Regions from separate parts of the Azospirillum sp. VT-I1 genome, predicted to be linked through region 1. Evidence: riboswitches for the same ligand, from Rfam matches in the RefSeq annotation. Region 1 holds a riboswitch; each other region holds the start of a gene.
The links. Region 1 has a riboswitch for thiamine pyrophosphate ahead of AB8P05_RS17020 (LuxE/PaaK family acyltransferase). Riboswitches for the same ligand answer to the same signal wherever they lie in the genome.
Positions count from the first base shown of each region.

Region 2: another riboswitch for thiamine pyrophosphate. It lies ahead of AB8P05_RS20545 (ABC transporter substrate-binding protein); the one in region 1 lies ahead of AB8P05_RS17020 (LuxE/PaaK family acyltransferase).
Region 3: another riboswitch for thiamine pyrophosphate. It lies ahead of thiC (phosphomethylpyrimidine synthase ThiC); the one in region 1 lies ahead of AB8P05_RS17020 (LuxE/PaaK family acyltransferase).
Region 4: another riboswitch for thiamine pyrophosphate. It lies ahead of AB8P05_RS01870 (ABC transporter ATP-binding protein); the one in region 1 lies ahead of AB8P05_RS17020 (LuxE/PaaK family acyltransferase).

Region 1 covers NZ_CP168802.1:668,174-675,755, reverse strand. The annotation lists gene AB8P05_RS17040 (ABC transporter substrate-binding protein) at 1-290, opposite strand, end outside; gene AB8P05_RS17035 (ABC transporter permease) at 297-1,046, opposite strand; gene AB8P05_RS17030 (ABC transporter ATP-binding protein) at 1,043-1,825, opposite strand; gene AB8P05_RS17025 (acyl-CoA reductase) at 1,815-3,290, opposite strand; gene AB8P05_RS17020 (LuxE/PaaK family acyltransferase) at 3,305-4,408, opposite strand; TPP riboswitch at 4,521-4,653, opposite strand; gene AB8P05_RS17015 (AraC family transcriptional regulator) at 4,771-5,715, opposite strand; gene AB8P05_RS17010 (SDR family oxidoreductase) at 5,814-6,557, shown strand; gene AB8P05_RS17005 (hypothetical protein) at 6,728-7,270, shown strand; gene AB8P05_RS17000 (hypothetical protein) at 7,504-7,582, shown strand, end outside.
Region 2 covers NZ_CP168803.1:421,945-429,526, forward strand. The annotation lists gene AB8P05_RS20530 (ABC transporter permease) at 1-478, opposite strand, end outside; gene AB8P05_RS20535 ((2Fe-2S) ferredoxin domain-containing protein) at 664-996, shown strand; gene AB8P05_RS20540 (DMT family transporter) at 1,268-2,182, shown strand; TPP riboswitch at 2,216-2,330, shown strand; gene AB8P05_RS20545 (ABC transporter substrate-binding protein) at 2,403-3,539, shown strand; gene AB8P05_RS20550 (branched-chain amino acid ABC transporter permease) at 3,544-4,416, shown strand; gene AB8P05_RS20555 (branched-chain amino acid ABC transporter ATP-binding protein/permease) at 4,553-6,256, shown strand; gene AB8P05_RS20560 (ABC transporter ATP-binding protein) at 6,253-6,969, shown strand; gene AB8P05_RS20565 (hypothetical protein) at 7,212-7,582, shown strand, end outside.
Region 3 covers NZ_CP168800.1:2,415,641-2,423,222, reverse strand. The annotation lists gene AB8P05_RS11645 (Rne/Rng family ribonuclease) at 1-509, shown strand, start outside; partial or broken gene greB (transcription elongation factor GreB) at 610-1,160, shown strand; gene thiC (phosphomethylpyrimidine synthase ThiC) at 1,377-3,101, opposite strand; TPP riboswitch at 3,235-3,367, opposite strand; gene AB8P05_RS11630 (magnesium transporter CorA family protein) at 3,448-4,431, opposite strand; gene AB8P05_RS11625 (hypothetical protein) at 4,473-4,760, opposite strand; gene argB (acetylglutamate kinase) at 4,780-5,679, opposite strand; gene AB8P05_RS11615 (cation:proton antiporter domain-containing protein) at 5,762-7,045, opposite strand; gene yihA (ribosome biogenesis GTP-binding protein YihA/YsxC) at 7,061-7,582, opposite strand, start outside.
Region 4 covers NZ_CP168800.1:389,325-396,906, reverse strand. The annotation lists gene AB8P05_RS01905 (response regulator) at 1-414, opposite strand, end outside; gene AB8P05_RS01900 (hypothetical protein) at 619-1,440, opposite strand; gene AB8P05_RS01895 (hypothetical protein) at 1,772-2,578, shown strand; gene AB8P05_RS01890 (hypothetical protein) at 2,550-3,338, shown strand; gene AB8P05_RS01885 (hypothetical protein) at 3,410-3,967, opposite strand; gene AB8P05_RS01880 (hypothetical protein) at 3,964-4,599, opposite strand; gene AB8P05_RS01875 (acetoin utilization protein AcuC) at 4,749-5,978, opposite strand; TPP riboswitch at 6,002-6,109, shown strand; gene AB8P05_RS01870 (ABC transporter ATP-binding protein) at 6,195-6,911, shown strand; gene AB8P05_RS01865 (ABC transporter permease) at 6,908-7,582, shown strand, end outside.

The DNA of each region.
Region 1 (7,582 bases):
GCCAGATAGAGGGCGGCGGGATCGGTGAAGGCGATGTCGGCCTTGCCGGTCAGCATGTTCTGGATCGCCGACCCGCCGCCGGTGCCGGGCACATAGTCGAGCGCGATGCCCTTGGCCTTGAAGAAGCCCTTGTCGGGTTCGGCCAGCAGGTTGGTGATCTCGCTGATCGGCTGGCTCCAGCCCGCCACCGTCACCTTGTCCAAGGTCTGGGCGAAAGCGCCGGACATGCCGCCCAGCAGCAGCGCCCCGACAAGAGCGGTTGCTCCCGCCGCACGAGAAAACAGCCCCATTCCCTGCTATCCTTTCGTCTGTCGAGACAACAGCCACCGCTCGATCAGCAGCGTGGCCTGATACACCAGCATGCCCAGCGCGGTGATGACCGCGAACAGGGCGAACATCAGCGGGGTGTCCATCATCCCCTGCGCCGCGATGATCGAGGCGCCCAGCCCCTGGCGCCCGCCGATGAACTCCCCCACCACGGCACCGACCAGCGCCAGCACCACCGCCACCCGCAGCCCGGCCAGGATCACCGGGAGGCCCGCGGGAATCTTCAGCCGCGTCAGGGTGCGCCACCGCCCGGCGCGCAGCATGCGGAACAGCTCCCGCTTGGCGGGATCGACGCGGTCCAGCCCGGTCAGCGTGTTCTCCAGCAACGGGAAGAAGCAGATCAACGCGGTGATGGCGACGGTGGAGGTCATGCCGAAGCCGAACCAGAGGATGAACAGCGGCGCCAGCGCCAGCTTCGGCACCACCTGGCTGGCGATGACATAGGGATAGAGCAGGCGGCGCAGTCCCGCGACCTCAGCCAGCGCCACCCCGGCGACGAAGCCGACGAAGCAGCCGATGCCGAGCCCCAGCGCCATCTCCGCCGCGGTCACCGCCAGATGCGGCAGCAGCCGCCCGCTTGCCAGACCGCTCCACAGCGCCGCCCCCACGGCGGAGGGCGGCGGCAGAACCAGCGCCGGAATTCCCGACCAGCGGCAATAGCCCTCCCACCCCGCCAGGAGCAGCAGCGGCAGCAGGATCGCGGCGATGCGGTTGGTCATTCCGCCGCCTCCACCCGCCGGACGCCGGACGCGCCGTCCATGGCATGGCGCAGCTCGCGGCACAGCGCGTTGAAGCGCGGGTCGTAGCGCAGGTCGCGCGGGCTCGGGCGCGGCAGGTCGATGGAGACGCTGTGGCGCAGCCGCCCGTCCGCCATCACCGCCACGCGGTCGCCCAGATAGACCGCCTCGGCGATGTCGTGGGTGACGAACAGCGCGGTGGTGCCGCGCTGCGCGCACAGACGCAGCAGATCCTCCTGCAACTCCTCGCGGGTGAGGGCGTCCAGCGCGGCGAAGGGCTCGTCGAGCAGAAGCAACGCCGGATCGGCGATCAGCGCGCGGGCCAGCGCCACCCGGCTCTGCTGGCCGCCCGACAGCGCCCGCGGTCCCCGCTCCGACAGCCCGGCCAGCCCGACCCGCTCCAGCAGGTCCAGCGCGCGGGCGCGGTCGTCGGCGGTGGCGCGGCGGTGCAGCGTCACCGGCAGCAGCACATTGTCCAGCACCGTCAGCCATTCCAGCAGCGTCGGCGCCTGGAAGACGAAGCCCACCGCATCGCCCGGCCCACGCACCGCCTCCCCGTCCAGCCGCACCCGACCGGCGGCGGGGGCGAGAAGCCCGGCGGCCAGCTTCAGCAGCGTGGTCTTGCCGCAGCCGCTGCGCCCCAGCAGGCAGTGGACCGCGCCGCGGCCGACCGTCCAGTCGACGCCGTCGACGATGGCCGCACCGCCGTAATCGAAGCGTACGCCCTCGAAGCTCAGGAAGGCCGGCGGGTCAGTCGGCATAGCGGGCCAACCCCTCCGCCAGCGCTTCCGCAGACCGTTCGATCTCCGTCACCGTAACCAGATCCAGCAGGTTAAACCGGCCATCATGGTGCCAGCCCGCCTCCGGCGCGGTCATGCCGCCCAAGGCACAAAGCCGCGTCACCCCCGCCGCTCCCAGCGGTCCGGCGAGCCGGAACAGCTCCTCCGGCTGTGCCGCGATGCCGGCGGTCTGCAGCACGGCACGGTGCGCGGCGACGCGGCCCGCCACCTCCGCCAGATCGTCCACCGCGACCACGGAAATCGTCCGGTTCAGCGCGGTCGGCGCCAGCCCGTCCGGCGCGTCGGTGCAGGACACGCACCAGCCGCCCGCCGGATCGGACAGCAGCATATGGCCGGGATCGTCCAGGCCGCGCATCGCCTGCCCGTCGCGCCAGCCGGCGACCTCCCCGGCCTCCGCCATCGACAGGGCGCGGCGCGGGTGCTTGCGCGCTTGCACCGCGAGTTCCTGGGCGAGCATGGCGGCGAAATCCTGCGGCGACAGCCGGCCGCCGCGCTCGACGAACAGGGTCTGCGGCGAATAGCAGCCCTGCTGGTCGTAGCGGGCGATGTCGTGGGCGGCCAGCCGCGCCGTCTCCCCCGCCCGCCGCGGATCCAGCGCGGCGCGCGACACCAGCGCGAAGCTGATCTTGTGGCCGTAGGGCAGGAAGCGGGTGGTCACTGGCACCCGGTCGCGGATCGCCGCCAGCGCCGCGGTGCCGCCATAGGCGACCACCATGTCGGCCTGGGCCAGCCATGCCCGCTCCGCCGTCGCGTCGCCGCCCTTCCACCACACCACGGCCAGACACTCGCCCAGCCTGGGGTCGATCTCCGCCAGCAGCTGCGCGAACCAGCCCGCGAACAGCGGCTCGGCACTGGGCAGCTTGCCGACCGTGCCGGACTTGACCAGCAGGCCGGAGATCAGGCTCCACAAGGGCAGCCCCGGCACATTGCCCGCCCAGACATGCAGCAGCAGGTCGGGGCCGAAGGCGCGGGTGAAGCCGCCCTTGGGCGCCGGCTGGAACTCGTCCAGCACCTGCGGGTTGGCGAAATCCTCTGCCAGGAAGCGGCGCAACTCATGGGCGCGGAAGGTCTTCAGATAGCCGGTCAGCCCCAGCCTGACCATCTCTGCGTCATAGCCGGTGACGATGGGCAGCAGCCGCTCAGCCCGGCGGCGCCACGGGTCCTCGCGGTCGAGAAGCCGTTGGATCGCCGCGTCGATCACCGCGACGATGTGCGCCGTTGGCAGCGTCTTCAGATAGCCGCGCGCCGCCGCCCGGACCGTCGCCGCAACCTGCTCCACCTGCCCGGAATCCAGCACCGGCACCGCCACGCGCAGCGCCGCATCGCCCGACCCGAAGGTCAGCACGCGCCGCTCCACCGCATCCGGCGGCAGGCCGGGCAGATGTCCGGCCAGTTCCAGGCGGGACGGATCGTCGCCGAAGGCCAAGGCCGCGCTCCCCCTCAACCGCGCGCAGCGGCGAGGAAATCCTCCACCGCCAGCGAGCAGCCCTTGGCCTGCGCCCCGGCGACACGGCCCAGCAGGCGGAAGCCGCCCTCCTCCAGGATGCCGGCGTCCTCGGTCAGGATGGCGGCGACGGAGTTGACGTGGGCCAGGTCATGGTGCACCAGCACGCCCATGCTGCCGGCGGGAACATCGCGCCCGGACAAGGGATCGACGACGCGGCTTCGGATCCAATGCGGGCCGGATTTCAGCGACGGGCAGACAGCATTGCCGTCGTCGTAGAACTGGGTGCTCAGCTCCGTCATGCCGTACATGTTGATGCAGCGCTCGCGCGGCACGCCGAAGAAGGCTGCAAGCTGCCCATAGAACTCGTCCGGCTCCAGTTCCCGCGACTGGCCCTTGAAGCCGCCGGTGTCGAGGATGCGGCTCCCCTCCGGCAGAGCAAAGCGGCGGCCGTCGCGCGCCATCGCGTCCATCAGATGCACGAAGCCGTAGCTGGCGCCCAACAAGGCGAAGGGCTCCCCTGAGCGTTCGGCGGCGGACAGCCGGTCATAGAGCCCGGCGGTGTCGATGCCCGCTTCCCCGATCCAATGGCGGCTGTCCGGCGTACCGCATTCCGCCCGCGCCAGCTCCAGATAATGGGCGAGCGAGGAGTTCGGCATTGCCGTCTCGGTTGGGAACAGGATGCCCATCGCCATCCGCTCCGCGCCCGCCCCTGCACCCTGCATGAAGCGACGGCGGAAGTTGAGCAGCATGGACCGGTCGTAGACCGCCAGGGTCGTGTGGTGGATCTGGCCGCGGATGCCGCCCTTGGTCGTGCCGCTGGTCATGAAGATGCGGGCGGACTCCTCCGCCGGGCGGCAGCTGAGCGTCAGGTCCTTGAAGGCGTTGATCGGCACCGCCGGGACGTCGCGCCAGCTCTTCACCCCGCGCGGCGTCCGGCCGCGCTGCATGGCGAAGCGGCGGTAAGGCTGGTTGTGCTCGAACTGGTGGGCGAAGACCGCCAGCGCCAGGGCGTTGAATGCGTCGTCGGCCGCGGCCCCGCTTCCGATGTCGGCCTCCATGAAGGCCAGGACCTTGTCGTAGATCACGCTGTCGTAGATCGCGCTCACGGCCACACTCCCCGCCCCGTTTTCTCCAAGCGGCACCGACCGATGGAGCAGCAAACGAATCCGGGACAAGCCTGTGGGGTATGGATCAGCGCGTCGGCCGCGAAGGCCTTCTCGTCCCGCATCCCTACGCCGGCATGACCCGGATCAGGTTCGAAGGGTTGCCGCGTCGCCCGGACGTGAAGGACCGGGCCGGCGGGTGTCTCAGCCTCCTTGACGAGGCTCCCCTGGGAACGGGACGGAGCCTAGAAGACCATCGCGCCGTCTGTCAACGACGGGGATGCCGGCTTTGCGGAGGGCGGAAAGGGCGGCTGTTCCACGACACACCGCCGCGCACAGCGGGCATGGCGGCGGCGTCACGCCGCCGTGCCGGTCCTCGCAGGTTCGGAGATCGCCGTTTCCTCCTCCTGCAGGCGTGCATACACAGTCGGCGGAACCCCGACATGGCGGGCGAAGGCGACGCTGAATGTGCTGGCGGAACTGTAACCGACACGCTCCGCGATGTCGGCGATGCCGCCATCCCGCCGGCGGAGCATATCCTTCGCCAGCGCCATCCGCCATTGGAGCAGGTATTCCATCGGCGCGACGCCCACCGCCTGCCGGAACCGCTCGAAGAAGGTGGATCGCGACAGCGCGGCTTCCTTCGCCAACTGCGCGACCGTCCAGGGCAAGGCCGGGTGCCCGTGGATATGCCGCAGGGCCACCGCAAGGCGGTCGTCACCCAGCCCGCGCAGCAGACCCGGCGACCCGGCGGACAGCATCGTGGAGCGCAGCGCCTCGATCAGCAGAACCTCAAGCAGGCGCGCCAGGATGACGTCGCGCGCCGGCCGCTGCGCACGTGACTCCTCGTTCACCAACTGCACCAGTGTGCTCAGCCGCTTCTCTCCACGGACATGAACCAGTTGCGGAAGCAGCGACACCAGCAGGGACGCATCGGGCGAACCGAATGCGCAGTAGCCGACAAGATTGCGCACCTCCGGCGGGCGATCGGCACTGCCGAGCAGGAATTCTCCCGGCCGCACTTCGACCGGAACGGTGTCGGCCGCTCCCGGAGGCATCGGTTCGATGCTCGACACCGTGAACTCGCAGGCCGCCGGGATCAGCACGAAGTCGTCCGTCTCAAGGAGGATGGGATCGTCGTTGCCGACACTCAAGCGGCACGAGCCGTCGAGAACCACGCAGTAGAACGGGCGTCGGGCCTCCGTGCGCCGGACCCGCCAGGACCCGGCCCCGCGGGTGAGCTTTGAGAATGAGGCGCTCGGCCGAAGCAGGCCGACCACCTGCGCCAAGGGGTCGATCACTTTCGGACTCCTGCAAACGAATTCCGGATTTCTGATTGTAGATCGTCCAGGCACCGCGCTCTATCCTCCGCTTCGCATTCAGCGACAGGAGCCATCCCATGAAGACCATTCTCATCACCGGCTGTTCATCCGGCTTCGGCCTGGAAACCGCCCGCCATTTTCTCGACCGCGACTGGACGGTGATCGCCACCATGCGCACCCCGACCGGGGATATCCTTCCCAACTCGGAGCGTCTGCGCATCCTCCGCCTCGACGTCACCGATGCGGACGGCATCCGGCAGGCGGTGGAGGAGGCGGGCCCGGTCGACGTGCTGGTCAACAACGCCGGCATCGGATTGCTGAGCGCCCTGGAAGGGGTGACGATGGATGCCGTGCGCGGGATTTTCGCCACGAACACCTTCGGCACCATGGCGATGACACAGGCCATGCTGCCCCAGTTCAGGGCGCGGAGGTCGGGCGTCATCGTCAATGTCACCTCCAGCGTGACCCTGAAGCCGCTGCATCTGCTCTCGGTCTACACGGCAAGCAAAGCGGCGGTGAACGCCTTCACGGAGTCCCTGGCCCTGGAACTGGAGCCGTTCAACATACGGACGCATCTCGTGCTTCCGGGCCGGGCGCCGGACACGTCCTTCAGCGCCAGTGCACGGGCCCGCATGCAGGGCGGCATTCCGGAAGCCTATGCACCGCTGGCCGAAAGCGTTTTCGCCGCCTGGCAGCAGCCCGGCCCGGTCACCCATGCCTCTGATGTGGCGGAGGCGGTCTGGCGCGCGGCGAACGATCCGTCCTGCCCGATGCGCCTTGCAGCCGGTGCCGATGCGGTGGCGCTCGCATCATCCCGGTGACCGGGCCGGCGTCGTCCATCCGCACGGCCAGGGCGCGCAGGCCGGAGGGCCGCGATGGACAAAAGCAGGAAGAGTGTGGAGCGGCTCACATCCCGGAATCCGGGGCTTGGGTAGGGTCTGTCCATCGGCAACACGCCGCATCCCGCGGCCCCGAGACAGGAGACCAGATCATGATCCGCACCTCCCTGCTGACCGGCTTCGCTTCGCTCGCCCTGTTCGCCGCCCCGGCGATGGCCCAGAACATCTCCGACATCTCCAACACCGCGGCCGGGATCGGCAACACCGCCAACCAGAGCGCGCTGGTCATGCAGAAGTCCAAGGGTCCCTTCGCCGGTCCGAACGTCGCCACCGTCTCCAACCTCGCCGCCGGCATCGGCAACACCGCCAACCAGGACGCCTTCGTGAAGCAGCGGAGCGGCGGCGTGTTCAGCGGCGGGTCGATGGCGACGGTCGGCAACACCGCCGCGGGCATCGGCAACCTCGCCGGCCAGAGGGCGACGGTGATGCAGAAGAGCGGCGGCCTGTTGAGCGGCGGCTCGGTCGCCAATATCGGCAACACGGCGGCCGGCATCGGCAACACCGCCCTGCAGCACGGCACCGTTCTCCAGCGCTCGGGCGGGCTGGTCGGTCCCTTCAACCACAGCTCCATGCAGAACCTGTCCGCCGGAACCGGCAACTGGGCGGGACAGAGCGCCCTCGTCAAGCAGCGCTGACCGCCTCCCCTCCTCCCGGCTTCCTCCCCTGACCTCGCTCCGGCCGGCTTCCGGCCGGAGCTTTTCTTTGTCCACGCGCTCCGGCCGGGCGCCTTCGGGAAAAAGCGCCGGCACCTGTGGGGCGCCTCACAGAAGCGCTCCCGGCACCCCGCTAGGCTCTCTTCAGGAACGCCGGGCAAGGGCACCGGAACACGGAAGCCCGAAGCCTCACCCCCACCGAAGGAACTCCCGCCATGATCCGCAAAATCGCTCTCGCCACCCTCGCCACCGCCCTGCTCGCGACACCCGCCGTGGCACAGCCCAAGACCGGTG
Region 2 (7,582 bases), on a different replicon from region 1:
TGAAGTTGAACATGATCGTCGTGATGACGATGTGGCTGCCGCGCTTGGCCTGCAGCCAGGCCGGGATGAAGGCCCAGGCGGCGCCGAACAGGGCCGAGGCCAGGATCGCCAGCAGCGCCACCACCGGCCAGGGCCAGCCGGTCAGCGCCAGCGCCACCAGCCCGGCGCCGAGCCCGCCCAGATAGGCCTGCCCCTCACCGCCGATGTTGAACAGCCCGCAATGGAAGGCGATGGCCACCGCCAGCCCGGTGAAGATGTAGCTGGTGGTGTAGTAGAGGGTGTAGCCGATGGCCTCCGGATATCCCAGAGCCTCCGTCACCAGCAGCGACAGCACGTCCACCGGATTCTCGCCGATCACCAGGATCACCAGCCCCGACAGCACGAAGGCCGCGACGAGGTTGAGAACCGGCAGCAGCGCATACCCGACCCAGCCCGGCACGGCGCCCGGCTGACCCTTCCCCGACCCGCTCAGCAGCACCGGCGTCTCCTGGATTGCCCCTGCCGGGGATTCTTAACCGGCAACCCCGCCGCTGACCAAGCATTTCCTGAGGTGGGAAAGCCAGCGGGTGCCTGGACTTGGAAGCGTCATAAAAGTCTTGCCGCAGCGCAGCATTCTGGCATGCTTCTTATCCATATGAAAATTATGGTTATGGAGCATGCCCGATGCCGCTCGACCTGCCGCCGACCTTCCGCCACCACGTCTTCTGCTGCGCCCAGCAGCGCCCGCCCGGCCACCCGCGCGGCAGCTGCGCCGCCAAGGGCGCCCATCCGCTGTGGCAGCGGCTGGACCAGAAAATCCAGGGCAAGGGCCTGACGGATGTCGGGATGGCGCTGACGGGCTGCCTCGGCTTCTGTTCCGCCGGGCCGCTGATGGTGGTGTATCCGGAGGGCATCTGGTACCGGCCGGAAACGCCGGAGGACATCGACGAGATCGTGGAGTCGCATCTGGTCGGGGACACGCCGGTGGAGCGGCTGGTGATGGTGCTGACGCGGTGAGGGGTGGGGGAGTGCTGACGGCGATGCCCCCTCCCTAACCCTCCCCGCTGACGCGGGAGAGGGGACTGCCGCTGCTTCGGCATTGAAACCGCTCTAGACAAGCGTCCTGCCCCCTCTCCCGCGGAACGCGGGGAGGGATGGGGAGGGGGCATCCATCGCCTGAACCCCGCCAAACCCCACGCCTACCAGACCTGCGGTTGCGGCATTGGGACGCGGGCGGATTTGCCCATATTGTGGGCAACCTCCGCCATTGCCCGTCCGAACCGATCCCATGACCGACGCCGAGACCGCCGACCTGCTGCCTGCCGAGGCCGATTCGGTCCCCTATGCCGTGGGCTGCTTCCTGGGCGCGATCCTGCTGTTCGCGGCGATGGACACGCTCATCAAGTTCCTGACCGCCGACTACCCGGTGCCGCAGCTGATGTTCGTGCGCTCGCTGGTCGCCCTCCTGCTGGTGGGCGGCTACACCCTGTGGCGGGGCGGCGGGATCGCGGCGATGCGGACGCGACGGCCCTGGGGGCATGTCTGGCGGGCCTTCGCCGGGCTGATCTCCATGGGATGCTTCTTCTATGCGTTCCGCGAGTTGCCGTTGGCCGACGTCTATGTGCTGAGCTTCGCCGGGCCGCTGTTCATCACCGCGCTGTCCGCCCCGCTGCTGGGGGAACCCGTCGGCTGGCGCCGCTGGGTGGCGGTGGTGGTCGGCTTCGGCGGCGTGGTGGTGATGGCGCAGCCGTCCACCGGTGCGCCGCTGGTGCCGGTTCTGGTCGGGCTGTGCGCCGCCCTGTTCTATGCGCTGGCCGCCTTGGCCGTGCGCGGTCTGTCGCGGACGGAGACCAGCGCATCCATCGTGCTCTATCTGCTGTTGACGACGACGGTGGTCAGCGGGGCGCTGACGATCCCCGTCTGGACGGCGCCGACCGCCTATGCGCTGGGACTGATGGCGCTGGTCGGCGCGATCGGCGCCGGGGCGCAGGTGCTGCTGACCCAGGCCTTCCGCCGCGCGCCGCCGGCGGTGGTGGCACCCTTCGAATATACCAGCATGGTCTGGGCCAGCCTGTTCGGCTGGATGGTGTTCGGCGACCTGCCGACCGCACCGGTGCTGCTTGGCGCCATGGTCATCATCGGCAGCGGGCTCTACATCCTGCATCGTGAAACCGTGGTGGCGCGCCGCCGGCTGGGTTCTTGACAGGACGGGCCCGGCGGCGACACTCTCGCCGCCTGTTCACGGCTGGGGTGCCCGTGCGGATGCCGGATCGGCGGATGCGCGGGCTGAGACAACACCCATCGAACCTGATCCGGGTCATGCCGGCGAAGGGAGCCGACCGGAACCCGACGGATCGCCTGCAAAACGCCCCGTCTCCTCCGCGTCGCCCCGGTTGCCGGCGCGTGTTGAGGAGTTTTCGGTCATGCGGCGCGCGCTTCCCCTCCTGATCGGCCTGCTGGCCGCATCCTCCTGCCTGTCGTCCGCCGTCCGCGCCGACGACACGCTGTCCTTCCCGGTGCTGGTGCCGCTGACCGGCTTCCTGTCGCTGGAGGGCACCAGCCAGCGGAACGGTGCCGTCCTGGCGCTGAAGCAGACGCCGGCCGGCGTCGCCATCGCGTCGGAGGTCGTCGATACCGGCACCTCGCCCGAGGCGGCGGTGACGGCGCTGGAGCGCGCGGCCGGCCGCGGCACGGTCGGCGCGGTCGCCGCCAGCATGCTCGGCACCCAGATGCTGGCGATGCTGCCCTTGGCGCAGGAACTGAAGCTGCCGCTGGTCACCGTGTCGGGCACCGCGTCGATCACCGAGCAGGGCAACCCCTGGGTCTTCCGCTTCTTCCCCGGCGACGCCGTGACCAAGGCCGCCCACGCCCGCTATGTGGTGGAGGAGTTGGGCAAGCGTCAGCCCGCCGTCATCTACCAGACCACCGCCTATGGGCAGAGCGGCAAGACGCATCTCGACGCCGCCTTCAAGGCGCTGGGCGTCACGCCCGTCTTCGAGGAGGGGGTGGATCCCGCAGCCAAGGATCTGCTGCCGGTGCTGACCAAGGCGCTGGCCGCCAAGCCCGACGTGCTGGTGCTGCACCTGCATTCCGGCCCGACGGCGCTGCTGCTGCGGCAGGCGGCCTCCAGCGGGGTGGCGGTGCCCATCGTCGCCGGTTCCGCCATGCATCAGCCGAGCACTGCGGCCCTGCTGGAGCCGGCGGAGCTGAAGGGCGTCTGTGCCGAGACCGCGGCCTCGCCCATTTCCGGCGACACGCCGGAGGTGAAGGCCTTCACCGACGCCTACCGCGCCGCCTTCGGCAAGGAGCCGGACGCCTTCGCGCTCGGCCAGTATGACGGCATGACCATGGTGCTGGAAGCGGTGAAGGCCGGCGCCCGGACACCGGACGCCATCGCCAAGGCGCTGTCGGCGGAGAGCTTCAAGGGCCTCGCCATGACCTACAAGTCCGACGGCAAGGGCAACATGGCCCATTCCGCCGTCATCGTCTGCTATGACGGGACCAGCCGCGTGCCGGTGCTGGCGAAGCGGTACGACGACCCCGCGCTTGCGGCGAAGTGAGCGGATGGCGGCGCTTCAACTGCTGGTCAACGGGGTGGCGCTGGGCGCGGCCTATGCCTTGGTGGCGCTGGGCTTCGTGCTGGTGCTGAACGCCACCTCGGCGGTGAATTTCGCCCAGGGCGATCTGGTGATGGCCGGCGGGCTGCTGGCGGTGGCGCTGGCGCCGCTGATCCCGTTGCCGGGCATCGCCCTGCTGCCGGTGGTTCTGGCGCTGATGGCGGGGCTTGGGCTGCTGCTGGCGCTGGCGGCCTATCTTCCCTTGCGGCGGCGGCCGCCGGTGTCGGTCTTCATCAGCACCATCGCCATCGGCATCATCCTGCAGAACGGTGCGGCCATCCTGTTCGGGCCGGAACCGCGCGCCGCACCGCCGCTGTTCGGCGACGCCATTCTCTACATCGGCGGGCTGGCGGTTCCGGAGCAGTCGCTCGCCATCGTCGGGGTGGCGGCGCTGCTGATCGGGGCGCAGCAATGGGTGTTCGCCCGTACCCAGTTGGGCCGGCGGCTGCGCGCCACCGCGCAGGATCCGGAGATGGCGCGGGCCTGCGGCGTGCCGGTCACCGCGATGATCCTGGTGACCTTCGCCATCGGCGCCGCCTGCGCCGGGGCGGCGGGGCTGCTGCTGGCCAACCGCTATTTCGTGACGCCGACCGCGGGCGGGGATCTGATTTTGAAGGCCTACATCGCGGTGACCATCGGGGGCTGGGGCTCCGTGCCGGGGGCGGTGGTGGGAGCGCTGCTGATCGCGCTGTTCGAGGTGGGGGTGTCGTCGGTGCTGTCCTACCCGGTGGCATTGGGCGCGCTGTACCTGACGCTGCTGGCGATCCTGGTGCTGCGGCCGCAGGGGCTGTTCGGCGAAGCGGTGCGGCGCCGTGGTTGACCCGCTTTCCCCGGTGAAGATTCCCTCTCCCCCCGGGGAGAGGGTCAGGGTGAGGGGACGCGCGGCGACGGGCGTTCGGCCGGCGGAACCCCCTCACCCCAACCCTCTCCCCGGGGGGAGAGGGGGCTATGTCGGGGTGGAGAATGTCGCGCTGTTTGCCGGCGCCCTCGCTCTATTCGTCTACGCGCTCGTCTTCGCCTCTCCCTACGGCCTGCGCGTCCTGACCGTCGCCGGTGTCTATGCGCTGGCGACATTCGGGTTCCAGATCGTCTTCGGGCTCGGCGGCGCCTTGTCGCTCGCGCAGGGCGCCTTCTTCGGCGTCGGCGCCTATGTGACGGGCATCCTCGGCAGCCGTTATGGCCTCGGATTCGAAGCAACCTTCCCGCTGTCGATGCTGGTGCCGCTCCTGCTGGCGCTGCCGGTCGGGCTGGCGGTGCTGCGGCTGGAATCGCATTATTTCGCGCTGGCGACGCTGGGCATCGCGCAGGTCCTCCATCTGCTGGCGGTCAACCTGCCGGAGCTGACCGGCGGGTCCAACGGGCTGGGAGGGGTGCCGGGGGTGGTGCTGTTCGGCTGGGCGGTGCCGCGCGGCTTGCCGATGGCGGGGCTGGTCTGGGGGCTGGTGGCGCTGGGCGGTCTGGTCGGGTGGTGGCTGGCGCGCGGGCGGCTCGGGCGGTCGCTGACCATGCTCCGCGACGATCCGCTGGCGGCGGGGACGCTGGGGCTCGACGTCGGCCGGCTGCGGCTGGCCGCTTTCGGCATCAGCGCCCTGTTCGCCGGAGCGGCCGGGGCGCTGGCCGTCCACACCCAGCGCGTCGTCTCGCCGGAGGTGCTGGAGTTCCCGGTCATGGTCTCCATCCTCACCATTGCCATCGTCGGCGGGCGGGGGCGGATGGCCGGCGCGGTGCTGGGTGCCGTGCTGCTGCTGCATCTGCCGGAATGGTTCCGCTTCCTGGAGCGCGGCTATCTGGTCGTCTATGGCGCGGCGTTGCTGCTGACCGTGCTGCTGGCGCCCGACGGGCTGACCGGCCTGCTCGGCCGCGCCGCCGGCCGCCTGTTCGGCCGTCCCGCCCGTGCCCTGCCGGAAGCGCGCGAGCCGCCGCCGTCCGTTTCCGTGGACGGGCTGACGGTGGAGGGGCTGGCCAAGTCCTTCGGCGGCGTGCGGGCGGTGGACGGCGTGTCGCTGGAACTGCGGCCGGGGAGCATCACCGGGCTGATCGGCCCCAACGGGTCGGGCAAGACCACGGTCATCAACCTGCTGTCCGGGCTGGAGCGGCCGGATGCTGGGCGGGTGCGGCTGGGCGGGTGCGACGTCACCGCCGCCCGCGCCGACCGGCTGGCCCGTGCCGGGCTGGCCCGCAGCTTCCAGGCGGCGATCCTGCCGGAGGGTTCCGGCGTGCTGGAGGCGGTGGCCGCCGCCCGCCTCGCCGTCGATCCCGACGCCATGACGGCGGAGGCGCATGCCCGCTGGGCGCTCGACCGGCTGGGCGTCGGCGGCCTTGCCGGGCAGGGCTGCGACGGGTTGCCGGCGGCGCTGCGGCGGCGGGTGGAACTGGCGCGCGCCCTGGTCCGCCGGCCCGCGGTCCTGCTGCTGGACGAGCCCGCCGCCGGGCTGACCGACGGCGAGAAGGCGGAGCTGGCCGCCCTGCTGCGCGAACTGGCGGGGGAGGGGATGGCGGTCCTGCTGGTGGAGCATGACATGGGCTTCCTGCTGCCGCTGGCCGGGCGGGTGCTGTGCCTCGACCGCGGGCGGGTGATCTATGACGGGCCGGCCGACGGGGTGCGCCGGGATTCGGCGGTGGCGGCGGCCTATCTCGGCCGGGCGGGGGATGCCCAATGAGTGAAGTTCACTCAAGTGCGCTGCTGTCCGTCCGCGGCCTGACCGCCGGCTATGGCGGGGCGACGGCGCTCGACGGCGTGTCGCTGAGCGTCGCGGCGGGCGAGACGGTGGCGCTGCTCGGCGCCAACGGGGCGGGGAAGTCGACGCTGCTGAAGGCGCTGCTCGGCCTCGTGCCGGCGCGGGGGGAATTGCGTTTCGACGGCGGCGACCTCGGCCCGCTGGCGACGGAGGCGCGGGTCCGGCGCGGCATCGGCTATGTGCCGGAGGGGCGGCGGGTCTTTCCCGGCATGAGCGTGCGCGACAATCTGGAGGTCGCCGGCCTGGCCGCCGCCCGCGACCGCGCACAGGATGTCGAGCGCGTCTTCGCCCTGTTCCCCGATCTGGCGGCCAAGAGCCGGGACAGCGCCTGGCGCCTGTCCGGTGGCCAGCAGCAGATGCTGAGCCTCGGCCGTGCGCTGATGGGGCGGCCGCGCCTGCTGCTGCTGGACGAGCCATCGCTCGGCCTGTCGCCGAAGCTGGCCGACGAGGTCTTCGCCGCGGTCGGCCGCATCGCCGCCGCCGGCACCGCCGTACTGCTGGCTGAACAGAGTGCCGCGCGCGCCCTGAGCGTCGCCCCGCGCGCCGTCCTGCTGCGGCTGGGCCGGGTGGTGGGCGACGGGCCGGTGGCATCGCTGTCGGACGAGGCGCTGCGCGCGGCCTTCTTCGGCGGATAGCCGCATCCTCCCGTATTCCCTGCGTGTCCTGTGCAACAGGTGTCAGCCTCCTGCAACAGGATGGGCGGTTGGGCTTGCGGATGGGGGCGGGCGCGGATAGCTTCGCCGCCACAACCATCTATGGATTACCTCGTCATGACCGCCCGCCTCGCCGCTTCGCTGTCCGCGCTTCTCCTGCTGGGGGTGGCGTCGGCTCCGGCGGTGGCCGAGCTGGTGCCGGTCGAGCCGAGCGTCCCCCCGCCGTGTATTACGGCCTGCCGGTGCCGGAGGCCGAGATCGTGGTCCCCGGCGCGCCGGCGCAGGATGCCAGGCCCGGTGACAAGCCGGCCGAAAAGCAGGGCGACCGACAGGGCGCGGCCGCCCCGGCGAAGCCCGAGGGGCCGGGCGAGCTGATCGAAAGCTGGGACGGCGGTGCTGCCAAGAAGAAGGACGGCAGCTTCGCCTATTGCGTGGCGGAGGGGGAATTCACCTCCGGCCATGTGCTGATGTTCGCCCGCAGCCCCAAGGGGGAGATGAACATCGGCATCGGCATCCCCGGCGCCGACCTGCCCAAGGGCGGCGAATGGCCGGTCACCATCGAGGTGGACAAGAAGCTGAAGCGCGAACGGGTCGC
Region 3 (7,582 bases), on a different replicon from region 1:
CCAAGAAGGCGTCGCGCAAGCGCAAGGCCGCCGCCGAGGCTCCGGCCGAGGCCGCTCCGGCGGTCGCCGAAGAACCGGCCAAGAAGCCGTCGCGCAAGCGCAAGGCCGCTGCCGAGGCTCCGGCCGAAGCCGCTCCGGCGGTCGCCGAAGAACCGGCCAAGAAGGCGTCGCGCAAGCGCAAGGCTGCCGCCGAGGCTCCGGCCGAAGCCGCTCCCGCCGCAGCACCCGCGGTTGCCGAAGCGCCGGCCAAGGGCCGCAAGCGCAAGGCCGCTGCCGCCGCGGAAGCTCCGGCGGAGGTCGCGACCGAGAAGGCTCCGGCCAAGAAGGCGTCGCGCAAGCGCAAGGCTGCCGCCGAGGCTCCGGCCGAAGCCGCTCCCGCCGCCGCCCCGGTGGTGTCCGAGCCGGCTCCGACCCCCGCGCCGGACGCTGCTCCGGAGCCGGCTCCGGCTGCCGCCAACGGCGACGGCGGTGCCTCCGCCAAGCCGCGCCGTGGCTGGTGGAAGCGGTAAGCCGAACGGCCCGTCTAAAGCTCTGGAACGGGAAAAGGCGCCGCAAGGCGCCTTTTCCTTTTCCCGGACGTTATCTCCCTGCCACAGGACAGGTCGGACCATGAGCAAGGCCTTCACCCGCGAGAACGACACGCCGGACGACGACGATCTGGACGATCCGGCACCGCTGCCGCAGGGCTTCAAGAACTACATGACCCCGCCCGGCTTCCAGCGCATGCAGGAGGAGCTGCGCCACCTGCTGCGGGTGGAGCGGCCGAAGGTGGTGGAGGTGGTGTCCTGGGCCGCCGGCAACGGCGACCGGTCGGAGAACGGCGATTATCTCTACGGCAAGAAGCGCCTGCGCGAGATCGACCGGCGCATCCGCTTCCTCAACAAGCGGCTGGAATCGGCGGTGGTGGTCAATCCGCAGGACCAGAAGAACCGCGAACAGGTCTTCTTCGGCGCCACCGTCACCTATGCCCGCGAGGACGGGGCGGAGAACACCATCACCATCGTCGGCGCCGACGAGGTCGATCCCGACCGCGGTCATGTCAGCTGGATCTCCCCATCGCCCGCGCCCTGCTGAAGGCGCGGGAGGGCGATCTGGTGGACGTGCGCACGCCGGCGGGGATGGAGCAGGTGGAGGTGCTGGAGATCAGGTACGCGGGGTGAGGGGTGGTTGCTTTGGGTGCCCCCTCCCCATCCCTCCCCGCTCTCGGCGGACCAAAGGTCCGCCTGCCGCGTCAGCACAAACCACAGGTTGGTGCGAGAGCTTCGCGGGAGAGGGGGCAGGAAGCTTGTCGGCGTGACTTGATCGCGAAGCGGCGGAGTTCCCTCTCCCGCGAAGCGGGGAGGGTTAGGGAGGGGGCATCACTGCCAACCCCTCACTCACCCCGCCGGCTGGTAAATCTCCCCGCCCGACTCGCGGAACTTCTGCGACATCTCGGCCATGCCGGACTCCGCGGCGTCGCGGATCTCCTGCGTGATCTTCATCGAACAGAATTTCGGCCCGCACATCGAACAGAAATGCGCGGTCTTGGCCCCTTCGGCCGGCAGGGTCTCGTCGTGGTAGGCCATCGCCGTGTCGGGGTCGAGCGACAGGGCGAACTGGTCGCGCCAGCGGAAGGAGAAGCGGGCACGCGACATGGCGTCGTCGCGCAGCCGGGCCGCCGGGTGGCCCTTCGCGAGGTCGGCGGCATGGGCGGCGATCTTGTAGGCGATGACGCCGGCCTTCACGTCGTCGCGGTCGGGCAGGCCCAGATGCTCCTTCGGCGTGACGTAGCAGAGCATCGCCGTGCCGAACCAGCCGATCATCGCCGCACCGATGGCGCTGGTGATGTGGTCGTAGCCCGGCGCGATGTCGGTCACCAGCGGCCCCAGCGTGTAGAAGGGCGCTTCGCCGCACAGCGCCAGCTGCTTCTCGACATTGTGCTTGATCTTGTGCATCGGCACATGGCCCGGCCCCTCGATCATCACCTGCACGTCGCGCGCCCAGGCAATCTTCGTCAGTTCGCCCAGCGTCTCCAGTTCGGCGAACTGGGCGGCGTCGTTGGCGTCGGCCTGGCTGCCCGGCCGCAGACCATCACCCATCGACAGCGCCACGTCATAGGCGCGGCAGATCTCGACGATGTCGGCGAAATGGTCGTAGAGGAAGTTCTCGCGGTGATGGGCCAGACACCATTTGGCGATGATCGAGCCGCCGCGGGAGACGATGCCGGTCACCCGCTTCGCGGTCAGCGGGATGTGGGCCAGCCGCAGCCCGGCATGGATGGTGAAGTAATCGACGCCCTGCTCCGCCTGTTCGATCAGCGTGTCGCGGAACAGCTCCCAGGTCAGATCCTCGGCCCTGCCCTTCACCTTCTCCAAAGCCTGATAGATCGGCACCGTGCCGATGGGCACCGGGGAGTTGCGCAGGATCCATTCGCGGGTCTGGTGGATGTCGGCGCCGGTGGACAGGTCCATCACCGTGTCGGCCCCCCAGCGGATCGCCCAGACCATCTTCTCCACCTCCTCCTCGATGGAGGAGGTCACGGCGGAGTTGCCGATGTTGGCGTTGATCTTGGTCAGGAAGTTGCGGCCGATGATCATCGGCTCCGACTCGGGGTGGTTGACGTTGGACGGGATGATCGCCCGCCCGCGCGCCACCTCGTCGCGAACGAACTCCGGCGTGATGAAGTCGGGGATGTCGGCGCCGAAATCCTCACCGTCGCGGGCAGCGGGCAGCGCCGCGGCACGGCCGAGATTCTCGCGGACGGCGATGTATTCCATCTCCGCGGTGACGATGCCGGCGCGGGCATACGCCATCTGCGTGACGGTCCCGCCGCCCTTGGCGCGCAGCACGCCGCTTTCTGTCGTCTCCACGTCGCCACGGGCCAGGATCCAGTCGCGGCGGTGCTTGGCCAGCCCGGCGCGCACGTCGATGGTCACCGTCTCGTCGGTGTAGGGTCCGGAGGCATCATAGACGGTCAGCGGCGGCTCGCCGCCGGACAGGGCGATTTCGCGCATGGCGACGCGCAGGTCGGGATAGCGCGTGCCCGGCACATGGGTTTTCCGCGACGACGGCAGCGGGCCGGTCGAAATGCGGATGGCGGTCTCGTTGAAGTCCTTGGGCATTGGGTTTCTCCGTCGGAGTTGGGCGGACAAACCCGGGACTGCGGACGGAGGTGCGGTGTCTTCGTGCGGGCCGTATCCCTGCATGAGTCCCCGGCACGGCGGGGGCCGATACGGCCGGACGGGGCGAGAATCGGCCCGTCACGAGGTCCCTCCCTTCGCCGGTATGACCCGGATCAGGTTCGAAGGGTCACCACGCTGCCGGCTGCGCTTAGCGCCGTCCGGCCGTTGGTATCTCAGCCCCCTGTCGGGACCCCCTGGAATGGCGCCCATCCTGCCGGGACGGGCCGCCCCTGTCAAAAGGAAAGAACAGCGGACGATCCGCCCACCTCATTGTGTGGATGCGGCGCTACAGCCAGCGCTTCAGACGGACATAGATCATCGGCAGCAGCGCCGACAGCAGCATCAGGCCCAGGGCACTGGGATAGCCGAAGGGCGAGTCGGTCCCCGGCATCTCGTGGAAATTCATGCCGCCGATGCTGGCGACCAGGGTCGGCGGGAACAAGAGGACGGTCAGGACCGACACGATCTTGACGATCTCGTTCTGCTCCACGTTGATCTGGCCCAGTGCGGTGTCCAGCGCCAGCGCGACCTTGCCGGCCAGGAAGCGGGCATACTGGTCCAGCCCGCGCAGATCCTGCAGCGTCGTCTTGGCCCAGCGCCGTGTCGCCTTGCCGGAGTTCCAGCCGTCGCCGCGCGCCAGGAACGCCGTCATGCGGGACAGGCTGGCCAGGCTGATGCGGGCCTTGCCGATCAGGTGGCCGGCATGGCCGATGCGCTTCAGCGTCTGGGCGTCGTCCAGCGTTTCGCCGCGCGAGCGCAGCTTGCGTCCACGGAAGTGGCGGCGGTTCAGCACGTCCAATTCCACCCCGGTCCGCCGCAGCACGGCGGAGGTGCGGTCGACCATCCCGTCGACCAGCGCCGCCAGAACCAGCTCCCCGCGGGAGGCCGGCACCTGCCCATGGGTGGCGCGGCGCCGGAAGGCCAGCAACGGCTGGGGATCGATGTCGTGGATGGTGACCAGCCGGCGCCCGGCCAGCACGAAGCTGACGGTGGCGATGCGCGGTTCGTCGGTGTCGGCCCAGACCAGGGCGGTGACGGTCATGGTCAGGGCGCCACCGGCGATGCGCAGGCGACTCGATTCCTCGATCTCCGCCATCTGCTCGCGGGTCGGCAGGCTGGCGCCGATCAGCGCCTCGGCCCGCGCCAGTTCCTCGGCGGTCGGGTTGATCAGGTCGAGCCAGACGGTCGCCTCGGGCAGCGGCTCCGCCCCCTCCGCGGCTTCCCTGGCCCAGCGCAGCAGACCGCCGTCATTGACGAAGACATGCAGCAAGGCAATGCTCCTTGCGTGGTTCGAGGCGGCTCCTGGAGCGCCTAGGTCATCCGCCCGCCACGCCGCGGCTTAACCGGCGATGGTGCCTTCCCTTCGGTGTCGAGGTCCAGCGTCCCGCCTTCCGCCTTCAGCGCCTGTTCCAGCTTGCGGCGGAAGGCGCCGCCATCCCGCTTGGCGTCCAGGAAATGGCCGACCGCCTCCTTCGCCGCGTCGCTGTCGTAGGGGACCTTGCCCAAGGCCGCCAGCTTGGCACGCTCCACCAGCTTCGGGTCCATCCGGTCTCGGATGGCCTTCATCTGGCGGAGCAGATCCTTGCGCAGGTCGGACATCGGTCCCCCCGTTGTTGCGTCAGGCCTTGCCGATCAGGGTGCCGGCGCCGCCCTCGGTGAAGATCTCCAGCAGCAGCGCGTGCGGCACGCGGCCATCCAGGATAACAGCGGCGTCGACGCCCTGCTCCACCGCGCTGATGCAGGTTTCGATCTTCGGGATCATGCCGCCGGACGCGGTGCCGTCGGCGATGGCCTTGTGGGCATCCTCCAGCGACATCTTCTCGATCAGCTTCTTGTCCTTGTCGAGGACGCCGGCGACGTCGGTCAGCAGGAAAAAGCGCGCCGCCTTCACCGCCGCCGCGACCGCGCCGGCCGCCGTGTCGGCGTTGATGTTGTAGGTATCGCCATTCACGTCGAAGCCGACCGGCGCGATGACCGGGATGATGTCCGACTGGGCCAGCGCATGCAGGATCTGCGGGTTGACCTTGTACGGCTCGCCGACGAAGCCCAGGTCCAGCACCTTCTCGATGTTGCTGTCGGGGTCGCGCTGCACACGCTCCAGACGGCGGGCGGTGATCAGGTTGCTGTCCTTGCCCGACAGGCCGACGGCACGGCCGCCGGCGCCGTTGATGGCGGCGACGATCTGCTTGTTGATGGAGCCGGCCAGCACCATCTCGACCACCTCGACCGTCTCCTTGTCGGTGACGCGCAGGCCGTCGATGAAGCTGGACTTGATCTTCAGACGCTCCAGCATCTGGCCGATCTGCGGACCGCCGCCATGGACGACCACCGGATTGATGCCGACCTGCTTCAGCAGGACGATGTCGCGCGCGAACAGCTCCGCCAGGCTGGCGTCGCCCATGGCGTGGCCGCCGTACTTGATGACGAAGGTGCTCCCGGCATAACGGCGCATGTAGGGCAGCGCTTCGGACAGGGTACGGGCCTTGGCGAGCCACTCGTCACGGGTGGGAGTCTGCACGGGAGGATGCCCTTTGTCGGGGTGAACGGTCGGGTTTCTTTAACGGAAAGGCCGGCCGGTTGCCTAGGGGGCAATTTAACGGTCACATGCCCCCGTTCCGCCCGCCCGCGGCTGCGGCCGATGCGGCGCCGGCCGGGCGCCACCATCCGGCCAGCCGGGTCATCGGCTGGGTCAGCGCGGTCACCGCCACCGCCATCAGCACCATCGCCGAGAAGCAGGCGCCGGACAGCACCCCCGCCTCCAGCAGGACGGTCAGAACGATCACCTCCATCAGCCCCTTGCAGGGCATCAGCGTGCCCAGCCGCAGCGCGTCCGGCCAGCTCTCCCCGGTCAGGCGCGCCGGCAAGGTCGTGCCGACCATCTTGCCGACGAGCGTCACCAGGGTGGCAAGCCCGAAGACCGTCCACTGCGCCGCATCGTCCAGCGTCAGGGTCACCTTCAGCCCGGTCAGCGTGAAGAAGAAGGGCAGCAGGATCAGGGTGGAGAAATGCTCCAGCCGGTCGAGGATCGCGGCGGCGTAGCGACGCGGCATGGCGGTGCCGGCGACGAAGGCGCCCAGGATGTAATGCAGCCCGATCAGCTCGGTCACAGCGGCCGACGACAGCAGCGCGGCACAGGTCACCACCACCGCGGTGTCGCCCATCCGCCCGTCGGGCGCCACCCGCTCAAGCAGGCGGTCCAGCAGCGGGCGGACGACCAGCACGGTCACCCCGACATAGGCGAAGCCCAGCAGCCCGACCCTGGCGACCGCCCAGCCGCCTCCTTCCGCCGACGCCCAGGCCAGCACGGCGGTGATCAGAAGCCACAGCAGCGCATCGTTCACCGCGGCATAGCCCAGCGCCAGCCGTCCGACCCGATCGCCCAGCAACCCCATCTCGCGCAGGATGGCGCCCAGCACCGGCAGAGCGGTGACGCCGACGCAGATGCCGAAACCGGCGGCGAACAGGCCCGGCGTGGCGTGCGTTCCAGTCATCTCGGGAAAGGCGCCGGCCAGCCACCAGCCCAGCGCCCCGCCCAGCAGCGTCGGCACCACCATGCTGGACAGCGCCACCGTGGCGAAGGCCCCGCCCCGCCCGCGGAAATCGGCGGGGTCGAGATGCAGCCCGGTCAGGAAGGCGAAGAAGACGACGGCCATCAGCGCGAGGCCAGACAGCGGCGCCAGGGCCGCGGGCGCGAACAGCACGCCCCACAGGTCCGGCACCAACCGGCCGAGCAGCGATGGTCCCAGCGCCACGCCGAACAGGATCTGGATCACCACCATCGGGGCGATGTGGCGCCCGCCGCCCAGCCGCCACAGCAGGAACGGCCCGGCGATCAGCAGCAGGGCCTGCATCAGGAACAGCAGCGCGGGGGAGGTGGCACCCATCGCCGTCGCTCCGTGCTATTCGGCGGCCAGGGCGAGTGCCGCGAGGCTGGCGCGCAGTTCCGCGATGCCGGTGCCCTTTTCCGAGCTGGTGACGTGGATATCCGGGAAGGCGGCGGGGTGCTTCTTCAGCCCCAGCTCGGTATCACGCCGCACCTTGTCCAGATCCGCGGCCTTCACCTTGTCGGCCTTGGTCAGCACGACGACGTAGGGCACGGCGGTGCGGTCCAGCATGTCCATGATCTCATGGTCGTTGGGCTTCAGCCCATGGCGCGAATCGATCAGCACCAGCGCCCGGCGCAGCGTCACCCGCCCGCGCAGGAAGCGGCGGACCATGTCGTTCCACGCCTCCACCTTCTCCTTCGATTCCTTGGCATAGCCGTAGCCGGGCATGTCCACCAGCTTCAGCCGGTTGCCGAGGTTGAAGAAGTTCAGCTGCTGCGTGCGCCCCGGCGTGTTGGAGGTGCGGGCCAGCGTCTTGCGCCCAGTCAGCGCGTTCACCAGGCTCGACTTGCCGACATTCGACCGCCCGGCGAAGGC
Region 4 (7,582 bases), on a different replicon from region 1:
CGCCGCCAGATCCAGCGCGACCTTCAACTGCGCGTGGGAGAAGGGCCGGTGGACCACGCCGAGCGGATAGCTCTCGGTGATGCGGGCCATGGTGCCGTGGTCGCTGTTGCCGGACAGGTAGATGGAGCGCAGTCCATGGTCCAGGTGCAGCCGCCGCGCCGCCGCGATGCCGTCGCCACCGCCGAGCCGCACCTCCATCAGCGCCAGATCCGGCCGTTCGCGCAGGGCGAGATCCGCTGCTTCCGCCTCGGTCCGGGCGACGCCGCACACGGTATGGCCGAGGTCGCTGACCACCACCGCAAGTGCATCGGCGGCGGACTCGTCATGCTCGACCACCATCACGCGCAAGGGCTGGCCGGGCGCGCGGGTGCGGTTTGCGGACTGGGGCTTTGCGATGGCGTCGATCCTGAGCATGCGACCGACCTCCGAAACTCACGGCGTTGAGCGACAAGCGGCGAATTTTGGTAAAATCACGTTTACCGATAGGCCGTTTGTACTACACCACCCCGAATTTGCAAGATCAATCGTTCAGGATCTCACCTTTTGCGCTGGACGATGCGGAAAAAGCTCACCCCGAGTCGCCGCGCGGTGGACGGTTCCGGCAGGGCAGGAAAACGGTCAGCGTCCGGCCGGACCGAGCCAGTCGATTCCGCCGGGCGGGCGCGGCCTGCCGGTGCCGTTGCTGCGCACGGTTGCCGCCCTCGACGGCGGCGGCGGCGGAGCCGGTTCGCTGGCGAGCCACGCGGCCTGGGCTTCGGCGGATCTGGCAGGGGCCGGCGACGGCGGAGCCGCGAAGGGAGAGGGCTGGTCGGCGGGGACCGGTGCAGATAGGCTCGCCGCCGGACGGAACGGCTCGGCCATCGGGGCCGGCGCGACGGGTGCCGCCAATGCCGGCCGGGCCGGCACGTCGGCGGGCGGCGGTGCCATGGGATCGGACAGCGGGGCAGAGGACGGCGGCACTGAGGACAGCGGCACTGAGGACAGGGGGGCGGCGGACAGAGGTTGCGCCCCGGTCGAAGGGGCTTCCTCGCTCCATGCTTCGTCGTCCCAGGCGGGGGGCGCGGAGGGGCGCAGCCGCGGCGCCTCCGCGGCCCCCAGCCAGGAGGGGCGTTCGTCGTCGGCCAGCGGTCCGGTGCGGGTGTTCAGCTGCCGCGCCTGCTCGCGGATCTCCAGCAGGGTGGTTACCGCGAGTTGCAGAAGCGGGGCCAGAACCATCGGGTCGGCCATTTCCTCCGCGTTCAATGCGGCGAATCGGTCGCGGACATCCTCCACCGCCTGTTCGACGCCGTCGCGCAGCGCGCCGGCCTCGTGGGCCAGCCGTTCCAGATCCTCGCGCAGCGCAGAGATCTCGCACGCCTGCCGCAACTCGTGGAAGCCGATTCCCGCCCCCAGCGCCGATGCGGATCGCCGGTCCCGTGACGAACCAAAATCGTGAGGCATCCTGCCCAACCCCGGTTCCAAGCCCAGCCCAATGAAAACGCACGCCGCGACGGAAGAAGCCGGACGCCCGTATTGCAAACCGCGCAACCGGACCGCGGTTCCAACAGCCGACGTCATGGCGCGGTCTGCCGGAACGTCGGCGAAGTTGCCGTACGTCACGGCCGGCGCCCCCGGACGGAGAGCGATGTTTAGCGCCGTTGATGTCGTTTGGAAACCGTTTGCGCGTGATGGCCGCTTGTACTATTTTTTCGGCCCCAGGGGAATGGATTCCTTGTGATCCAACGTCCGGGCGCCTCCCCGCCGCCATTTCATCTTGCCGGAATCCCATACGGTGTCGATCGACCGCTCGGAACTTGAACGGCTCCTTGCCGATCGCCCGGCTGGCAACCGCAGCGCCATGCAGGCGGTGCGCGAAAGCTATGCCGACATCGGGCTGATGCGCGAACGCGGCCTGTCCTGGGCCGAGATCTCCGACCTGCTGGCCAAGCTGGGCATCACCGCACGCGACAGCCAGCCGATCTCGCCGGTCACCCTGCGCTCCGCCTTCTTCCTGGTCGGGAACGAGGGGCGCGGCGAAGCGGCCGGCGACCATGGCGGCGCCGCCGCGGCCATGCCGGCCGAAACGCTGGCCGCCGTCCATGAGGCCGCCCTGTCGGCCGGGCTGAAGGACGGCGACGACGAAGAGAGAGGCGATACCGCCGCCCCCGCTCCTGTCCCGCCGTCGGCGGAGGCGCCCGTGTCCGATCCGCAACCGGCCGACTCCGTTTCCGGACCGGACGCCGAAGAGCCCGCCTCCGAAGAGCCCGCCTCCCCTGCCCCGAGCCTGCTGGCTCCCGCGGCGAAGCAGGCCGGCGACGAACCGGCAGAGGCAACTCCGGTAACCGCTGCGGCGGAGATGCCGACTCCGGAAGCCCCCGGAAGCTGCGGCGGATGCCGCAGGGACGGAGGCGGAGGAGGAAGAGGCCCCGCCCCCCGAACCGATACCGGAGCCGGTCCCGTGGCCGGCTCCCCACCCGACGTCCACGGCGGCCGCGCAGAACACCGGCTCCTTGATGTCCCCCCCGATGCTTCACGACGACTCAACAAACGTAGACTGGAAAGGCGATCGCATGCTGGGCACGATCTTCGTCCTCAATGACCGCGGCGGCGTCGGCAAGACGCTGCTGTCCCATCACCTGATGGCGACCGCCATGCTGGAAGGCCTGCAGCTGAAGGTCGTCGAGTACGAGGTGAACGAGCGTCTCGCCCGCCTGTTCGGCCCGGACGTGGTCGAACACCGCCGCATCACCCAGGATTTCATGAACATGATGGGGTCGGGCGACGGCTTCTACGAGTTCTGGGACCTGATCGGGCCGGAGCTGCAGCGCGGCGGCCGCCTGTATGATTTCGGCGGCAACATCTCGCAGTGGTTCTTCAACTGGGCCGAGGTGTCGGGCTTCGACTATTACGTCGGCGACGGCGAGCGGCTGACCTTCATGGTGCCGGTGACCGTCGACCTCGCCTCGCTGTCCACCGGCATGACCACGCTGGAGCGTGTGGCGACCATCGCGCCGAAGGCCAAGCGCGTCCTGGTGGAGAACGGCTTCTCCGGCCCCTTCTCGCAGCTGGAGGACAGCCAGTACGCCCGCCGCAAGGCCGAGATGGTGGAGCGCGAGGGGCTGCAGGTCATCTCCATGTCGCCCTGCACCGCCCCGGCCTGGGCACGCCTGACCGGCCACCGGCTGGATCAGGTGGCGACCATGACCCGCGAGGATCTGGTGAAGCTGGGCATGACCCCGCCCGTCGCCTCCCGCTCGCTCATCATCATCCATGAATGGCTGCGCAACATGCGCCAGGCGCTGTCGCCCTACCTGCACGACGCCTTCCGCCAAACCCCGGCGACCGCCAAGGCGCGCTGAGCTTCCGGCCCGGCCGGCCAGCCCTTCGAAGCCCTTCTTCCCCTGCGGAAGAAGGGCTTTTCTCTTGCCGGTCAGGCCGCCGCGTTGCGGGCGGCGTTTGCGCTGTAGAGGTCTTCCTTCACCGCCGCCACCGACTTCACCTGATAGCCGGGGCGGGCGCTGAAGCGCCGGCTGGCGCGTTCGGCCGCCTCGCGTTCCGACTCCGCCCAAACCAGGTAATCGCGCCCGCGCGCCCATTCGACGGCCAGCGGGTGGGCGGCGTCGATCTCGCCGATCTGCTGGTTCACCACGGTGACCAGCCATTCCTTGTCGCCGGGGTTGCGGCGGTCGGTCAGGATCAGGATTTGCGGGCGGCGGCGGCTCTGCACCTCGGTCAGGCGTTGCTGCACCTCGACCTGCTTCTTGCGCAGTTCCACCATGTCGCGGACCAGTTCCTCGATCTCGCCGTGGAGGTTCTCCTCCTCCCGGTGCAGGCGATGGATGGTCGCATCCAGCTTGTCCAGCGTGCCGCGGACACCGCGGACGCGCTGCCGGGTCTGCGACACCCGCTGCTCCACCGACAGCAGCACGTTGCCGAGCCATGCGCCGATGGCGACGATGCCCAGGACGATGATGAAGTTGATCATCATGTCGCGGCACCGGACGTGACGGCGGACGCCTTGGCCCGCGCCGTCGCCGGGGGCTGGGGCACGCCGCCCTTCGCACCCCCGCCCTTCGCCCCGCCGCTCCGCACGTCGCCGCGCATGAACGACTTCTGGAAGCCCAGCTTGAAGGGAAAGGCGACGTCGACCATCTGCTTCGCCTCGTCGAAGCTGGAGGCCCACACTTCCGCCACGTTGGCGCAGCGCCAGATCTGGTTGACCGGACCGCGCTCGCCGGCAGCCCTTGCGGCGGCAGATGCCTTCTCCTGCGTGACGGTCGCGACGAACTTCATCAGGCCGGCCTGGGGATCGCCGACCTCATGCACGAACAGCGGCGGCTGTTCCGCCAGTTCCCTGATCTGCTTTTCCGCCTTGCGGATGTCGCTTTCCAGCCTTGCGCGCTCGGACGACTGGCTGTTGCGGCGCTGGACCAGATGGTTGACGCGGTTCTGCAGCTCGTGCGCCTCGGCATGCAGCACATAGACGCGGTTCTCGATCTGCTCCAGCCCGCTGCTCTTTTCCAGAATGTTCGGCAGGAAATCCTTCAGCATCATGGCGACCGGAACGGCGGCCAGCATGATGATGACGATGGCGATCAGGAACAGCGTCGTGTTCGACATCCGCCCGCCCGTTCTCCTCCCGAAACCCGCAGTGCCCGACCGGCCGGAATCGGAGGGATCGGCACAAATGCGGAGTTTCAAGGATCAACGAACAATCCAACCCCGTCAACGAATCGTCGCGGCTTCGTTCGATATTCGTCAGAAATGAGTCAGGATACCGCCATTTCCGCCACCCGCTTCACCGCATCGCGCACCGGCCCCGGCCGGCGTTCGTCCGCCAAAGTCGTGAACCAGTGCTCCGGCGGGTTGCGGCCGGCGGCGCGGTTCCAGGTGATGGCGCGCAGCACCCCCTCCGCCTCCGCCGTCGGCGGCACGGCGGGGTCGATCCCGTTCATCACCGCCCAGATCCCGGTCCAGCAACGCCCGACCGACCAGGGGTTATAGCCGCCGCCGCCGACCACCAGCACCCGCGGTGCCAGCGGCAGCAGGGCGGCCACCGCTTCCCACAGCGCATGGTTGGACAGCTCCAGCCGGCTCAAGGGATCCTCGGCCAGGGCGTCGGCGCCGGTCTGGATCACCATCGCCTGCGGACGGAAGGCACGGGCCAGCGGCAGCACTGCCGCCTCCATCACATGCTCCATCTCGCTGTCATTGAAGCCCGGCGGGACCGGCAGGTTGCGGGCCAAGCCGCCGGCGCGGTCCTCCGCCTTACCGGTATAGGGCCAGCGCCCGTCCTCGTGGATGGAGATGGTCAGCACCCGGTCGTCGTCGGCGAACGCCTCCTCCACCCCGTCGCCATGGTGGGCGTCGAGATCGACATAGAGAACCCGCTCCAGCCCATGGTCGAGCAGTTCGAGGATGCCCAGCACCGGCGCGTTGAAATAGCAGAAGCCGCTGGCCCGGTCGCGGCGCGCATGGTGGGTGCCGGCGGCCGGCGCATACACGAGGCCGGCCGGCCGGTCGCCCAGAATCCGCGCCGCCTGCAGGGCCGACCCGCTGCTGTGGGCCGGCCGCCGGTACATCTCGGCAAAGACGGGGTTCTCCAGCTTGCCCAGATTGTGGCGGGCCGCCGTCGCCTCGTCCACCCGCTGCTCCGCCTCCGCCCGCTTCAGCGCGGCGATGTAGTCCGCGGTGTGGAAACGCGCCAGTTCGCGTTCGCTCGCCACATGGGTGTCGAGATAGACCTCGTCGGGCAGCCACCCCATGGCGCGGCTGAGGTCGATGACGGTCGAAACGCGCGGGATCGCCAGCGGATGCTTCGGGCCATAGGTCGAGCCGCGATAGATCTCGCCGCCGATGAACAGAGGGGTGCGGAGAGGCGTGGTCAGGGGATGATCTCCATCGGTCCCGCCAGAAACTAGGCGGAGCCGCGCGCCGGTCAAGCGCCGCCCCGCCGCTTCCACGCTCCGCAAGCCGCCACCGGCAATGCTTGCGGTCACGGATCGTCCGCGCTTATAGTCGCGGCCTTCACTGGGGGAGCCGATGGGCGGCTGAGAGGTCCCGTTGCGGGACGACCCCTGGAACCTGATCCGGTTCATGCCGGCGTAGGGATCAGTGATGGCTGCCTGCAAGCGCACCCTATCCGCCATACCGCCATGCTCGCGCCCAGGCTTGCGACCAGTCTCGCTTAAGGCCCGGCGATGACGCCGCTTTCGGTGACCGTCTCGCGTGCGCGGCTGACCTTCGGCGGCACGCTGCTGTTTTCCGACCTGACGCTGGAGCTGCCGCCGGGGCGGACCACCTGCCTGCTGGGGCCGAGCGGCGTCGGCAAGACCACGCTGCTGCGCATCCTCGCCGGGCTGGCGGAGCCGGAGCCGCCGACCACCGTCACCACCGGCGACGGGCTGCCGCTCGCCGGCCGCATCGCCTACATGGCGCAGCAGGACCTGCTGCTGCCCTGGCTGACCGTTCTGGACAATGTCCTGCTGGGCGACCGGCTGCGCCACCGCCGACCCGATGCCGCGCGGGTGGAGCGCGCCAGAGCGCTGCTCGGCCGCGTTGGGCTGGCGGGACGGGAGCGCGACCGCCCGGCCGCCCTGTCCGGCGGACAGCGGCAGCGGGTGGCGCTGGCCCGCACGCTGATGGAGGACAAGCCGCTGGTCCTGATGGACGAGCCCTTCTCCGCGCTCGATGCCATCACCCGCCTGAGGCTGCAGGAGACGGCGGCGGAGACGCTGGCCGGCCGCACCGTCCTGATGGTCACCCACGACCCGCTGGAGGCCCTGCGCATCGGCGACCGCCTGCATGTGATGACCGGCCGCCCCGCGATCATGGGGCCGGCGCTGGAGCCGTCCGGCCCGGTGCCGCGCCGGGTGGACGACCCCGGATTGCTGGCGCTGCAGGCGGAGCTGTTGCGGAGGCTGGCGGAATGAGGGCGCTGCTGCGCGCCTTGGTGACGCTCGCGGTGCTGGTCGCCGGCTGGCAGGCGCTGGTCTGGGCCACCGGCCTGCCGCGCTACCTGCTGCCCGGTCCGCTGGCCGTGGCGGACGCGATGCGGCGGCAGGCGCCGCTGCTGTGGAGCCATGGACTGACGACGCTGACCGAGATTCTGATCGGGCTGGTGGCCGGCGTGGCCCTGGGCGGCGTCAGCGCGCTGCTGCTGGCGCGGTTCCGCACGGCGCGGCGCTGGCTGATGCCGCTGCTGCTGGTCAGCCAGGCGATTCCGGTCTTCGCGCTGGCGCCGCTGCTGGTGCTTTGGCTGGGCTACGGCATGGCGTCCAAGATCGCCATGGCGGTGCTGGTCATCTATTTCCCGGTGACGACGGCGCTGTTCGACGGTCTGCGCCGCACCGATCCCGGCTGGCTCGACCTTGCCCGCACCATGGGCGCCTCGCCCGCCGCCATCCTGTGGCGCATCCGCCTGCCCGCCGCCCTGCCCGCCTTCTGGTCGGGCGTTCGGGTGGCCGCAGCTGTCGCGCCCATCGGTGCGGTGATCGGCGAGTGGGTGGGGTCGTCCTCCGGCCTCGGCTACCTGATGCTGCACGCCAACGCCCGCATGCAGATCGACCTTCTGTTCGCCGCCGTGCTGGTGCTGGGGCTGTTC